Regions from separate parts of the Streptomyces sp. NPDC021212 genome, predicted to be linked through region 4. Evidence: riboswitches for the same ligand, from Rfam matches in the RefSeq annotation. Region 4 holds a riboswitch; each other region holds the start of a gene.

Region 1 (3,199 bases), on a different contig from region 4:
GCGCCGGCTGCCCGACCTCCGACTGGCAGTGGAGCCGGACGCCTTGCGCTGGCGCGGCGGGCTCATCATGCGTGGACTGCGCACCCTCCCGGTGACCTGGGGAGAGTGACATCCGATCAGGCGTGTGACCGTGGCGTGACCTCCAATACACCGGCTTGTGATGATCCTGTGGCCTCGCTATGTTCAACCGACAAACGAGCCCCACACGAGAGGCGATTCGCATGCTTTCCGGGAACGGACGTCACCGCCGCCCCCGCCAGGCTCCGGCCATCGTCGTCGCGGCGGGGGTGACCGGCGCGAGCATCGCCATCCCGCTCCTGGGGGCGACCGGCGCCCAGGCCGCCCCCGCGTCCACGTGGGACCGGGTCGCCGAGTGCGAGAGCGCCGGGATGTGGAGCGCCAACGAGGGCAACGGCTTCTACGGCGGTCTTCAGCTGACCCTCGACATGTGGAAGAAGTACGGCGGCACCGGCTACGCCCCGCGCCCCGATCTCGCCAGCCGCTCCCAGCAGATAGCCGTCGCCGAATCGATCCTCGGCGACCGCGGCCCGGACGCCTGGCCCAGCTGTGCGCTGAACGCCGGGCTGACCGCCGACGGCGACAGCCCGGACGTGAACCCGGGCAGTACGGCACGCCCCTCCCAGCAGGCCCCGCAGCCCGGCGACTCGGACCGGGACTCCGGCGGGGTGGAGCGGAACCATGTCTCCAAGGCGCCCGCCGCGCCGGACGACGACGCGCCCTCGCCGTCCCCTTCTTCTTCCGGCGCGTCCGACCCCTCGTCGTCCCCTTCCTCCGGTGGGGAGACCTCCGAAGAACCCTCCGAGACTCCCTCTGAAACCCCGTCCGAGACCCCCTCCGCGGGTGCCTCGGACCCGGCTGACTCCGGTGAGCACCGGGGCGAGTCGGACCAAGACGCGCGGCCGAGCGACCGCGCCTCGCGCGGCGGGGCCGATCGTGTCGAAAACCCCACGGATGGCGGCTACACGGTGCGTCGGGGTGACAACCTTTCAGCAATCGCCGAAAAGCAGGAATTGGGCGGCGACTGGCGTCGGCTCTACGCGTCCAACGAGAAGCTGATCGGAGCCGATCCGGATCTCATCATCCCTGGTCAGCGGCTTGACCTCACCATCAGGGGCCAGTAGTTCGGGGGGATTTGCCCGATCTGGCGCCGGTGAGACATACCTCTCGTCACATTTTCCCGCCCGTCCCTCGTGTCCGGTCTCTCCATACCCGGCCCCACCTGCACCAATGTGGGCCGAGTGAGATCGATAACGTACCTCTTCGCTGCGATAAGGGTGTTTGAACGTTTCCCTGAGGTGTGTTTAACGTCTTTCCGCTCGCCACCAAGCGAGCACCGTCGACCGTCACGCCGAGTCCTGCCGGCGGTCGTCCGGTACCGACGCGCCAGCGCCGAAGGCAGGAGCGGGGGACCCAAGGTAAGTGCCGCGAGGCCAGCGGAATCGGCCGAACGGCTAGGGGTGAAGCAGGGTGCGGACCCCGCACCCGGCCGGGCAACTCACGCCCGAACCCGACAGCTCACCTCGTAGGCGTCGGTGAGGAAACGAACGAACATGTCCAACGCTCAGGGCAAGCACCGTCGTCCGTCCAAGGCCACTCGTATCGCAGCGTTCGCCGGTCTCGCCGGTGCCGCCGTGGCCGCCCCGCTCATCGGGGCTACGTCCGCCTCTGCCGCCACCACGTCCCAGTGGGACCAGGTCGCGCAGTGCGAGTCCGGCGGCAACTGGTCGGTCAACACCGGCAACGGGTACTACGGCGGCCTGCAGTTCTCCTCCTCCACCTGGGCCGCCTACGGCGGTACCGCCTACGCTCCCACCGCTGACAGGGCCGGTAAGGCCCAGCAGATCCAGGTGGCCGAGAAGGTCCTCTCCAGCCAGGGCAAGGGCGCCTGGCCGGTCTGCGGCAAGGGTCTGACCGCCGGCGGCGCCCCGTCCGCCCCCGCGCAGTCCACCCCGTCGCAGAGCCAGTCCGACTCCTCGCAGTCGGCCCCGGCCGCCAAGCAGAAGGCCGCGCCCCGCAGCGCGCCCGAGCACGCCGCGCGCGGCGAGGCCCGTGGTCCGGTCAAGAAGGGCGACGGCGAGTACAAGGTCAAGTCCGGTGACACCCTTGGCAAGATCGCCAAGACCGAGGACGTCAAGGGAGGCTGGAAGAAGCTCTACGACCTCAACAAGAACGTCATCCAGAAGGCCGACCTGATCTTCCCCGGCCAGCAGCTCCACCTGAGCTGAGCCGCCCCACCCTCTTGACGAGCCCCGGCCGGGTGTGCCGCCCCCCACGGTGCACCCCGCCGGGGCTTCGGTGCGGTTAGGCTCATGCTGCTACCGCAGACACATACGAAGGAGATCCTCGTGCCGTCCATCGACGTCGTCGTAGCTCGCGAGATCCTCGACTCGCGAGGGAACCCCACGGTCGAGGTCGAGGTCGGCCTCGACGACGGCAGCACCGGCCGTGCCGCCGTCCCGTCCGGCGCCTCCACCGGCGCCTTCGAGGCCCTCGAACTCCGTGACGGCGACAAGAACCGCTATGGCGGCAAGGGCGTGGAGAAGGCCGTCCTCGCCGTCATCGAGCAGATCGGCCCCGAGCTGGTCGGATATGACGCCACCGAGCAGCGCCTGATCGACCAGGCGATGTTCGACCTGGATGCCACTCCGGACAAGTCCTCGCTCGGCGCCAACGCCATCCTGGGCGTCTCCCTCGCCGTGGCGCACGCCGCCTCCGAGGCGTCCGACCTGCCCCTTTTCCGATACCTCGGTGGCCCGAACGCGCACCTGCTGCCGGTCCCGATGATGAACATCCTCAACGGCGGCTCGCACGCCGACTCCAATGTGGACATCCAGGAGTTCATGATCGCGCCGGTCGGTGCGGAGTCCTTCTCCGAGGCGCTGCGCTGGGGTGCGGAGGTCTACCACACCCTGAAGGGCGTCCTGAAGGAGCGGGGCCTGTCCACCGGTCTCGGCGACGAGGGCGGCTTCGCGCCGAACCTCGACTCCAACCGGGACGCCCTGGACCTGATCGTCGAGGCCATCAAGAAGGCCGGCTACCAGCCCGGCCAGGACATCGCGCTCGCGCTCGATGTCGCCGCCTCCGAGTTCCACAAGGACGGCGTCTACCAGTTCGAGGGCAAGGACCGCACCGCGTCCGAGATGACCGCGTACTACGCCGAGCTGGTCGAGGCGTACCC
Region 2 (3,199 bases), on a different contig from region 4:
TTGTTTTTCCGCCTACGGAATTTCTTTGAGCCGCCTACCGGGCTGCTGTTAATTCCGGCCACTCGCCGTGTTTACGGATTGTTTCGAAGTTCTCACCTGGGACGCGTTTCGCCATCGGTATTCGGCCAGCGAACGCTCGGTGTGCGCGGCGACGAGCTCGCGGGCCCGGTCGGCGTCACCGCGCGCGACCGCGTCCACGATCGCCCCGTGCTCCGCCCAGGACTCGACGGCGCGCACCGACGGGTCCGCGCCCCCCGTCGGGCCCGGCGCGCCCTGCACGGCCTGCGCGCCGCGCGCCGCCTGCCGGGCCGGATCCACCGCGTACACCCACGCCGTCTTGCGCCGCAGCTGCACCAGCAGTCCCGCCAGGCTCGGGCTGCCGGACGCCTGGGCGAGCGTCTCGTGGAACCAGTCGCCCAGCGAGCGCAGCTCGCCCAGCCGGCCGCGCTCCGCCCGCTCCTGGCCGAGCCGGACCAGACCGCGCAGCACCTTCAGATGCCCCTCGGTGCGGCGCTGGGCGGCCCTGGCGGCCCCCAGCGGCTCCAGCAGGGCCCGGATGTCCAGGACGTCGGCCGCCTCCTTCTCGGACGGCTGCGCGACGCACGCGCCCGCATGCCGCCGGGTGGTGACGAAGCCCTCGGACTCCAGGGTGCGCAGCGCCTCGCGGACGGGCACCCGGGAGACCCCGTAGCGCCGGGCGAGCAGTTCCTCGGTCAGCCGGCTGCCGGGCGGGCAGGCACCGGAGATGATGTCGTCACGGATCGCCGCGCACACCGCGTGTGCCGAAATCCGGCGACCGCCCTGGAGCGCGGTCGTATCCCCGTTCACTTCCGGTCCCGCATTGTCGATCCTCCGCCTCAACCCCGCGAAACGCATCCGATTGACGCGCGTTCAGCGACTCTATTCGAAGCCGCCGGGATTTCCGATGGGCGAAGGAAATTCGGGGATATTTTTTGGTCACAGCGGAGCGGGCACGCCGAAGGCCCCGTCCGGGCGCGGACGGGGCCTTTCGACAGGAGGGGCGACGGGTCAGAGGTTGACACCGTGCGAGCGCAGGTACGACAGCGGGTCCATGTCCGAGCCGTACTCCGCCGTGGTGCGGGCCTCGAAGTGCAGGTGCGGGCCGGTGACGTTGCCGGTCGCGCCGGACAGGCCGATCTGCTGGCCGGGGGTGACCTTCTGGCCGACCGAGACGCCGATCGAGGAGAGGTGGCCGTACTGGGTGTAGGTGCCGTCGTTCATCTTGATGACGACGTTGTTGCCGTAGGAGCCACCCCAGCCCGCCTCGACGACCTCACCCATGCCCACCGAATGCACCTCGGTGCCGGTGGAGGCGCTGAAGTCGATCCCGGTGTGGCTGCCGGAGGACCACAGGCCGCTGGACGCCTGGTACCCCGTGGAGACGGAGGAGCCCTCGACGGGCGAGACGAACGTGTTGAGGCGCTTGCGCTCCTCCTCACGCGCGGCGCGCTCCTTGGCGTCGCGCTCCGCCTTGGCCTTCTTCGCGGCGGCCTCGGCCTTCCGTGCGGCCTCCTGGCGGGCCACGGCCTCGGCCTTGGCCTTGGCGGCGGCGAACTCGGCGGCGCTCTGCTGCGACTGGGCCTGCGCGTCGATCTGGTCGGAGAGACCGTCGCCCATCACCATTGCCTGGCGGAGACCGGTGTCCTGGGGAGACGGCGTCTCGCCGGTCGCGGCGAGGGCCGGGCCGGCGATGCCGGCGACGACGCCCGAGGCGACCGTGGTAATGCCGGCGATGTTGGCGCCGGTACGGACGGCGGCCTGGCTGGGACGTCGGTGCTTCCCGGCGGCACGGGTGAACGCCATGTGGTGGCGCACTCCTTTCCTTCCCTCTCGCCTACCGGGTTAGCTGACGGGTTCGGAGCAGGAAGGTCTCCTACGGGCCCCTCCCCCGGCCGGGGAAGGCGTCCGATTCACCCCAGGGACGTTTGGGTCCCCGGCTCCCCTGGCACTCGCACCATGGGACTCGGCGATGACTGTCCGTGCCGCGGGTGCGGCGGTATCCGGCGAACAGCCGCACTGACGCTAAACGGGCCGCGTTTCGATCACCAAACGGTTACGGGTTTTTGTTGTTCTCGCCACAAACCAAACAGCCCTCAAATCGGGCATAAGGGAGGACCCTGGCGTCGCACTCGACGCCAGGGTCCTTGTGGTGATACGGCGTTGGGCCGGGCCCCGGGACATATCGGGCCCGCCGGAACGCGGTTCAGCCGGTGATGACGCGCACCTCTCCGATGCCGAGCGCCTTGACCGGCTCCTCGATCTTCGAGGCGTCACCCACCAGGACGGTCACCAGCCGGTCGGCGGGGAAGGCGCTCACGACCGCCGCGGTCGCCTCCACCGTGCCCGCCTCGGCGAGCCGGGCGTACAGCTGTGCCTGGAAGTCGTCCGGCAGGTGCTGCTCGACCTGGTCGGCGAGCGTGCCCGCGACGGCGGCGGCCGTCTCGTACTTGAGCGGGGCGACACCGACGAGGTTCTGCACGGCGACGTCACGCTCGGCGTCCGTCAGCCCCTCCTCCTTCAGCGTCCGCAGCACCGTCCACAGGTCCTCCAGCGCCGGGCCGGTGACCTCGGTGGCCACCGAACCGCTGATCGCCAGCAGCGAGGCGCCCGCCGAGCCGCCGCCGGCCGGCGAGGGCGGCGTGGAGCGCAGCACCTGGCCGAAGGCGCGCACCCCGTAGGTGTAGCCCTTCTCCTCGCGCAGTACCCGGTCCAGACGGGAGGTGAGGGTGCCGCCCAGGCAGTAGGTGCCCAGCACCTGCGCGGGCCAGACGCGGTCGTGCCGGTCGGCGCCGATGCGCCCGATGAGCAGCTGGGTCTGGACCGCGCCGGGCCGGTCGACGATCACCACACGGCCGGTGTCGTCGGCGATGATCGGCGGGACCGAGCCCTGCGGAGCCGGGCCGCCGGTCCAGGCACCGAGGGTGTCGGCGAGCGCCTGGTCGAGGTCGACACCGGCCAGGTCGCCGACGACGACCGCGGTCGTGGTGGACGGCCGGATGTGCGCCTCGTAGAAGGCCCGCACCGCCGCGGCGTCGATGCCCTCGATGGTCTCCTCGGTGCCCTGGCGCGGCCGGGACATCCGCGATTCGGCCGGGAACAGCTCCTTGGCCAGGGCCATGGAAGCGCGGCGGGCCGGGTTGGCCAGCTCGTGCGGGATCTCGTCCAGCCGGTTGCGCAC
Region 3 (3,199 bases), on a different contig from region 4:
CGCCGGAGTCGTCTCCGCCGAGGAGGCCGCCCAGGTGTCCTCGGGTCGCCGGCTGGCCCGCTGGACGCCCGCCGTCCTCCTGCTCGGCGGCGTCGCCTTCGACCTCGCCACCCCGGCCCCGTACACCGCCTCCCCCTTCTTCGCCGCGGCCCCGCTGGTCGCCGCCTCCCTCTTCCCGCTGCGGCAGACCATCCTCACGACGGTCCTCGCCCTCACCGCCGTATGCCTGCTGGCGGAGCTGCACGGCGTGAAGGACCCCACCCAGGCCGCGACCGAGATCGCCACGGTGGCCACCGTCTCCCTGCTCGCGCTCGTGATCAACCGCGTCGTCCGCCGAAGCGACCGGCGGCTGGCCTCGGCGCGCGGTATCGCGGAGGCGGCGCAGCGGGCCGTGCTGCCCGTGCCGCCCGCCCGCATCGCCGGGCTGGACGTCGCGGCGCGCTACGTGGCGGCCGAGCGGTACGCCGCGATCGGCGGCGACCTGTACGCGGTGCAGGACACCCCGCACGGCGTACGCCTCATCGTCGGGGACGTCCGCGGCAAGGGGCTCCAGGCCGTGGAGGTCGTCGCGGTCCTCGTCGGCGCCTTCCGGGAGGCCGCGGAGCAGGAGGCGACGCTGGAGGGGCTCGCGGGGCGGCTGGAGCGGGCGCTGCGGCGCGAGGGCGCGCGGCGGGCCGAGCTGGAGGCGTTCGAGGGGTTCACCACCGCCGTCCTCGGTGAGATCCCGCGCGGCGACTCCACCCTCCGCCTCATCAACCGCGGTCACCCCCCGCCGCTGCTGCTGCCCGGCGACGGCGAGGTACGGCCGCTGGAGCCGGAGTCGCCCGCGCTGCCGCTGGGGATGGGCGAACTGGGCGGCTGGCCCGACCGGGTGACGGAGCTGCGGTTCCCCGAGGACGCGACGCTGCTGCTGTTCACGGACGGGGTGACCGAGGCCCGCGACCCGCACGGCACGTTCTACGTCCCCGAGGAGCGGCTGCGCGGCCTCCGCTTCACCGGACCGGGCGGGCTGCTCGACGCGCTCGTGGACGACGTGGCGCTCCATACGGGAGGGGAGGCCTCGGACGACATGGCGCTCCTCGCGGTCCGGCGCCCGCCCGGACCGAACGGAACCACGGCCCCCACTCCGCACACGGACCGTAGTCGACCGTGACGACGACGCATAACGATTGACGCACGATCAGCTCGCCGGAGGTTTTTACCAACCCTTTTCAACTGGGGTGAAACGACCCCATCTGTCCCCTGTTGCTTACTAAGTTCATGCCAAAGCTACGCGGATTCTTCAGAAGAGCTTGGAATCATGTCGCGCTCTCTATTAACGTTCGATAACGCAGCGCGGTCACACAGCCGCCGCAGGGGCGGCACCGTGCGCCGTCGCCGAATCCCGTACGTGCAGCGCCAGCACCACCCTCGACACCACGCACACCAGCAGCACCGCCAGCACCAGGGAACCGGGGAACCACCACCTTGGGGTGAATCGGGTCGAACCTGACCCGTAGGAGACCTTCCTGCTCCGAACCCGTCAGCTAACCCGGTAGGCGAGAAGGAAGGAAAGGAGTGCGCCCCGGTGGCGTCCAACAGGTCCGTACTGGACCAAGCCCCGTACCGCTCAGCGGGTACCGGCCTCGGCACGGCGACCACGTACGGAGTCGGCTTCGACGCCGGCGCCCGGCCCGCGGTCGGCCTCGGAGCCGACGGAGGACCGGATGAGTCCTCCCTCGCCAAGGAAGCCGTCTGGGACGACTGGGACGAGTGGAACCCCACAGAGGAGTCCATCGCCCCGCTGCGCGGCAAGCACCGCGTCGGCAAGCAGCGCGGCGGGGCCATGGCCCGCAGCGGCGCCGTCCTCGGCGTCGGCGTCATCGCGGCGGTCGGCGCGGGCGGCATGGCCAGCGCCAAGGACCGGCCCGCGATACCGATCTCCATGCCGGACCTCTCCCACGTCGCCGACGAGGTCAAGGCTCAGCTGCCCGCCGCCAAGGACCTGCCCGGCATCGGCTCCCTGACGGGGGACGACGAGGGCTCCCAGACCACCGCGACCGCCCTCTCCACCAGCACCACCGACTCCGGCGAGGCGCTGCGCACCCGCATCCTGCGGCAGGCCGAGAGTCAGCAGACCGCGGCCGACGACGACAGACGCGACGCCGCGGTGCGGGCCGCCGCCAAGGCCGCCGCCGACGACGCGGCGCAGGCCGCGGCCAAGGCCCGCGACCTGGCGGCGCAGAAGAAGGCCGAGGCCGCCGCCAAGAAGAAGGCCGCCGAGGCGAAGGCGGAGGCCGAGAAGGAGGCCGCCGCGAAGGCCGCGGCCGCCAAGGCCGCAGCCGCGAAGGCCGCCGCCGCCAAGGCCGCCAGCGGGTGGGTCCTCCCCGTCGCCTCGTACACCTTGACCGCGGGCTTCGGCCAGGCCGGCGACCTGTGGTCCGCCGACCACACCGGCCAGGACTTCGCCGCCCCGACCGGCACCCCGGTCAAGGCGCTGCACAGCGGCACCATCACGCAGGCGGGCTGGGCCGGTTCGTACGGCTACCGCATCGTGCTCAAGCTCGATGACGGCACCGAGCTCTGGTTCTGCCACCTGTCGTCCATGGTCGTCACCTCGGGCAAGGTGTCCGCGGGCGAGACCATCGGCCGCGTCGGCGCCACCGGCAACGTCACCGGCCCCCACCTCCACCTGGAGGTCCGGCCCGGCGGCGGTTCCCCGATCGATCCGATGCCCTGGCTGCGCGACAAGGGGCTGAACCCGTGATCGGCGCGCTGAACGTCACCCGCGTGATCCACTCGATCCGCAGGGCCCTGATGGCCCGGCTGTAACGACGGCCCCCCTCGCTCCGGCGGCTCTGGCGCTCTCTCCCCCCTTGACGCCAGGGCCGCCGGTTCCTTTTCTGCCCCCAAGGGCGGAATACACCCCTCCGTCGCGGGCGTTGGAGCAACGTATGACTGAGACCCGCAAGACCATCGGCAATCTGTCCGTCTTCCCGCTCTCCCTGGGCGGCAATGTCTTCGGCTGGACGGCCGACGAGGCCGAGTCCTTCGAGGTACTCGACGCCTACGTGGCGGCGGGCGGCAACTTCATCGACACCGCCGACGTCTACTCGGCCTGGGCCCCCGGCAACCAGGGCGGCGAGTCCGAGACCGTCCTCGGCAAGTGGTTCGCCTCCCGCGGCAACCGCGACGACATCGTCCTCGCCACCAAGGTCGG
Region 4 (3,199 bases):
TCCGCGACGTAGCCGGTGATGGTGGCGCCGGTGCCGGCCTCGGTCCACAGGTTCTTCGGGCGGCGGTTCTCGTTGCGCTCGATGACGGCGTTGGCCGCGCTCAGGATGGTCTGGGTGGAGCGGTAGTTCTGCTCCAGCAGGATCGTCCGCGCATCCGGATAGTCCTCCTCGAACTGGAGGATGTTACGGATCGTGGCGCCCCGGAACGCGTAGATCGACTGGTCGGCGTCGCCCACGACGCACAGCTCCCCGGCCTCCTCCTCATCCGTGCCCACCAGCTCGCGCACCAGCGTGTACTGAGCGTGGTTGGTGTCCTGGTACTCGTCGACCAGGACGTGCCGGAAGCGGCGGCGGTAGTGCTCGGAGACGTCCGGGAACGCCTGGAGCAGATTGACCGTGGTCATGATGATGTCGTCGAAGTCGAGGGCGTTGGCCTCGCGCAGCCTCGACTGGTACATCGCGTACGCCTCGGCGAGCGTCTTCTCGAAACCGTCCGCCGCCTGACCGGCGAAGGTCTCCTCGTCGATCAGCTCGTTCTTCAGGTTGGAGATCTTGGCGCTGAACGACTTCGGCGGGAACTTCTTCGGGTCCAGGTCGAGATCCCGGCACACCAGGGCCATCAGCCGCTTCGAGTCGGCGGCGTCGTAGATCGAGAACGATGAGGTGAAGCCCAGCTTCTTCGACTCGCGGCGCAGGATGCGCACGCACGCGCTGTGGAACGTCATCACCCACATCGCGTTCGCCCGCGGTCCGACCAGTTCCCCGACCCGCTCCTTCATCTCGCCCGCCGCCTTGTTGGTGAAGGTGATGGCGAGGATCTGGCCGGGGTGCACCTGGCGGGTGCCGAGCAGATACGCGATGCGGTGGGTGAGCACCCGGGTCTTGCCGGACCCGGCCCCGGCGACGATCAGCAGCGGCGAGCCCGTGTGCTCCACGGCGGCCCGCTGCTGCTCGTTCAGCCCCTCCAGCAGCGCCGTCGGGTCGACGGCGGGGCGGGCCGCGCCGTCCCGGTAGTACGCCTCTCTGGGCCCGCTCGGCACCGGCGCGTCGAATGCGCCCGTGAAGAGGTGGTGCGGCACCTCCTCGCCGCCTGAACCGCCTGAAGCACCGCCTGAACCGCCGGCGGGGCCCGGGTAGGCGGAATCCTCGGGCGGCGGAGGCTCCTCGTCCGGAGGCCCGAGGTTCGCCAGGAAGCTGTCGTCAAAGAGGCTGCTCATCGCTCACCGATTTTAGGCGGCCCTACTGACAGCCTACGCATGGACTGCATATGGATGTCACGAAACGGTTTCGGGCAAAACGACCACCAGCCTTCACAGGAGCCCCACGAGTTGGCTACCGTCCTCCCTCAGGCAGCTCGTACACCCGTCGGCGAACCGCGCCGGCCCGGGCGGCCTCCGCCGAGTCCGGTCGCGCCGCAAGGCAGCCGGAGCCGGGGACCCAAACGCAACACCGGGGTGAATCGGCCCGAGCCGCGATACGACGCGTACATCACGTACGACGTGTCGTCCGCCCGCGCACGGCCGTAGGGCAGCCTTCCGTACCGCCCGAACCCGTCAGCTAACCCGGTAGGCGGTCCACGGAAGGAGTCGCCTCCCTTGGCGTCGCACCGCAAGCCGCGGACCCGAATACCCACCGCCGCCTCCTCCACCGGGCGCCGTACGGCCGTCGGATTCACCACCGCCGCCCTCGCGTCCGTCACCCTCCTCTCCCAGACCGCGAACGCCGCACCGGGCGACCCGAAGCCCGGCGCCACACAGTCGATCGAGGCGGTCAAGGAGAAGGTGGACACCCTCTACCACCAGGCGGAAACCGCCACCCAGCAGTACAACGCCGCCAAGGATCGCTCCGCGGGGCAGCGCACCAAGGTCGACCGGCTGCTGGACGATGTCGCCAAGAACACGGAGAAGCTCAACGAGGCCCGCCGCACCCTCGGCACCTACGCCGCGGCCCAGTACCGCAACGGCGGCATGACCTCGACCGCGAGCCTGCTCTTCTCCAACAACCCGCAGGACATCTTCGACCAGTCCCATCTGATGAACCGGATGGCCGGTTCGGAGAAGCGGGCCGTCGACGACTTCCAGACGCAGGCCGCGAAGGCCGCCAAGGAGCGCGGCGAGGCCGCCAAGAGCCTGGCGTCGCTGACCGAGACCCAGAAAGAGCTGAAGGCCAAGAAGAAGTCCGTCCAGGACAAGCTCGCGCAGGCCCGCCGGCTGCTGGCGAATCTGACCGCCAAGGAGAAGGCGCGACTGGCGGCGATCGAGAAGAAGAAGGCCGAGGAGGCGCGGCGCAAGGCCGCCGAGCTGGCCGAGAAGCAGCGGGAGGCCGCGGCCCGGCAGAAGGCGCAGGAGCAGGAGCAGCAGTCGAGCGGCAGTTCCTCTTCCGGTTCCGGAAGCAGTTCCGGCTCGTCCGGCTCGTCCGGCTCCACGTCCACCTCCACGAGCACCACCAAGGGGGCCAAGGCGGTCGACTTCGCGGAGTCCCAGCTCGGCAAGCCGTACGTCTGGGGCGCCACCGGCCCCAACTCCTACGACTGCTCAGGACTCACCCAGGCCGCCTGGAAGGCCGCCGGTGTCTCGCTGCCGCGCACCACGTTCGACCAGGTGAAGGTCGGCACGCGCGTCTCCACCTCCGACCTCAAGCCCGGTGACCTCGTCTTCTTCTACGACGACATCAGCCACGTCGGCCTCTACATCGGCGACGGGATGATGATCCACGCGCCGAAGCCGGGCGATGTGGTGAAGAAGGCGCCGATCACCGAGATGCCGATCTACGGAAGCGTGCGGCCTGCCTAGCCACGGTAAGCGGGGGTGGCCGCACGGTGAGCGATCGCGCTCGGGCAGCCACCCCCGCTTCCGGGTCACGTGCCCGGCTTACGCCCGTACACGTACACGTCGTCGCCGTTCCGCAACAGGCTCCAGTACTTCTTCGCGTCGCCGGAACGCATGTTGACGCAGCCATGGGAGCCGGGTGGCGACCACACGCTTCCCGCGATGGAGTGGAAGGCCTGGCCGCCGTCGAAGAACTGGCTGTACGGCATGGCCACGTGGTAAATCGTCGACCAGTGGTCGATGTCCCGCCAGTAGATCCTTTTCAGCCCGGTGCGGGTCTCGTACTTGTCCCGCCCGGTACGCACCGGCACCGGCCCGAACGTGAGCCGCGAACCGTCCTGCACCCAGCTGAGCTGCCGGGTGAGGTCGAC

Evidence for each region. A riboswitch is a leader RNA that binds a small molecule or an ion and turns the genes downstream of it on or off. The one in region 4 is predicted to bind cyclic di-AMP.
Region 1: it holds a riboswitch for cyclic di-AMP, as region 4 does, so the genes downstream of both, ACH4SI_RS36800 (transglycosylase family protein) here and ACH4SI_RS35035 (NlpC/P60 family protein) in region 4, are expected to answer to the same signal.
Region 2: it holds a riboswitch for cyclic di-AMP, as region 4 does, so the genes downstream of both, ACH4SI_RS21340 (M23 family metallopeptidase) here and ACH4SI_RS35035 (NlpC/P60 family protein) in region 4, are expected to answer to the same signal.
Region 3: it holds a riboswitch for cyclic di-AMP, as region 4 does, so the genes downstream of both, ACH4SI_RS14495 (M23 family metallopeptidase) here and ACH4SI_RS35035 (NlpC/P60 family protein) in region 4, are expected to answer to the same signal.

The regions. Positions count from the first base shown of each region.
Region 1 covers NZ_JBIRPZ010000019.1:31,197-34,395, forward strand. Annotated here, with positions in the region: gene ACH4SI_RS36790 (cytochrome P450) at 1-109, shown strand, start outside; gene ACH4SI_RS36795 (transglycosylase family protein) at 222-1,142, shown strand; cyclic di-AMP (ydaO/yuaA leader) riboswitch at 1,399-1,565, shown strand; gene ACH4SI_RS36800 (transglycosylase family protein) at 1,572-2,246, shown strand; gene eno (phosphopyruvate hydratase) at 2,361-3,199, shown strand, end outside.
Region 2 covers NZ_JBIRPZ010000007.1:415,446-418,644, forward strand. Annotated here, with positions in the region: gene ACH4SI_RS21335 (GntR family transcriptional regulator) at 49-828, opposite strand; gene ACH4SI_RS21340 (M23 family metallopeptidase) at 1,030-1,824, opposite strand; cyclic di-AMP (ydaO/yuaA leader) riboswitch at 1,838-2,000, opposite strand; gene ACH4SI_RS21345 (M16 family metallopeptidase) at 2,225-3,199, opposite strand, start outside.
Region 3 covers NZ_JBIRPZ010000004.1:646,339-649,537, forward strand. Annotated here, with positions in the region: gene ACH4SI_RS14490 (PP2C family protein-serine/threonine phosphatase) at 1-1,153, shown strand, start outside; cyclic di-AMP (ydaO/yuaA leader) riboswitch at 1,426-1,556, shown strand; gene ACH4SI_RS14495 (M23 family metallopeptidase) at 1,568-2,746, shown strand; gene ACH4SI_RS14500 (aldo/keto reductase) at 2,934-3,199, shown strand, end outside.
Region 4 covers NZ_JBIRPZ010000016.1:167,399-170,597, reverse strand. Annotated here, with positions in the region: gene pcrA (DNA helicase PcrA) at 1-1,217, opposite strand, end outside; cyclic di-AMP (ydaO/yuaA leader) riboswitch at 1,401-1,588, shown strand; gene ACH4SI_RS35035 (NlpC/P60 family protein) at 1,596-2,792, shown strand; gene ACH4SI_RS35030 (L,D-transpeptidase) at 2,858-3,199, opposite strand, start outside.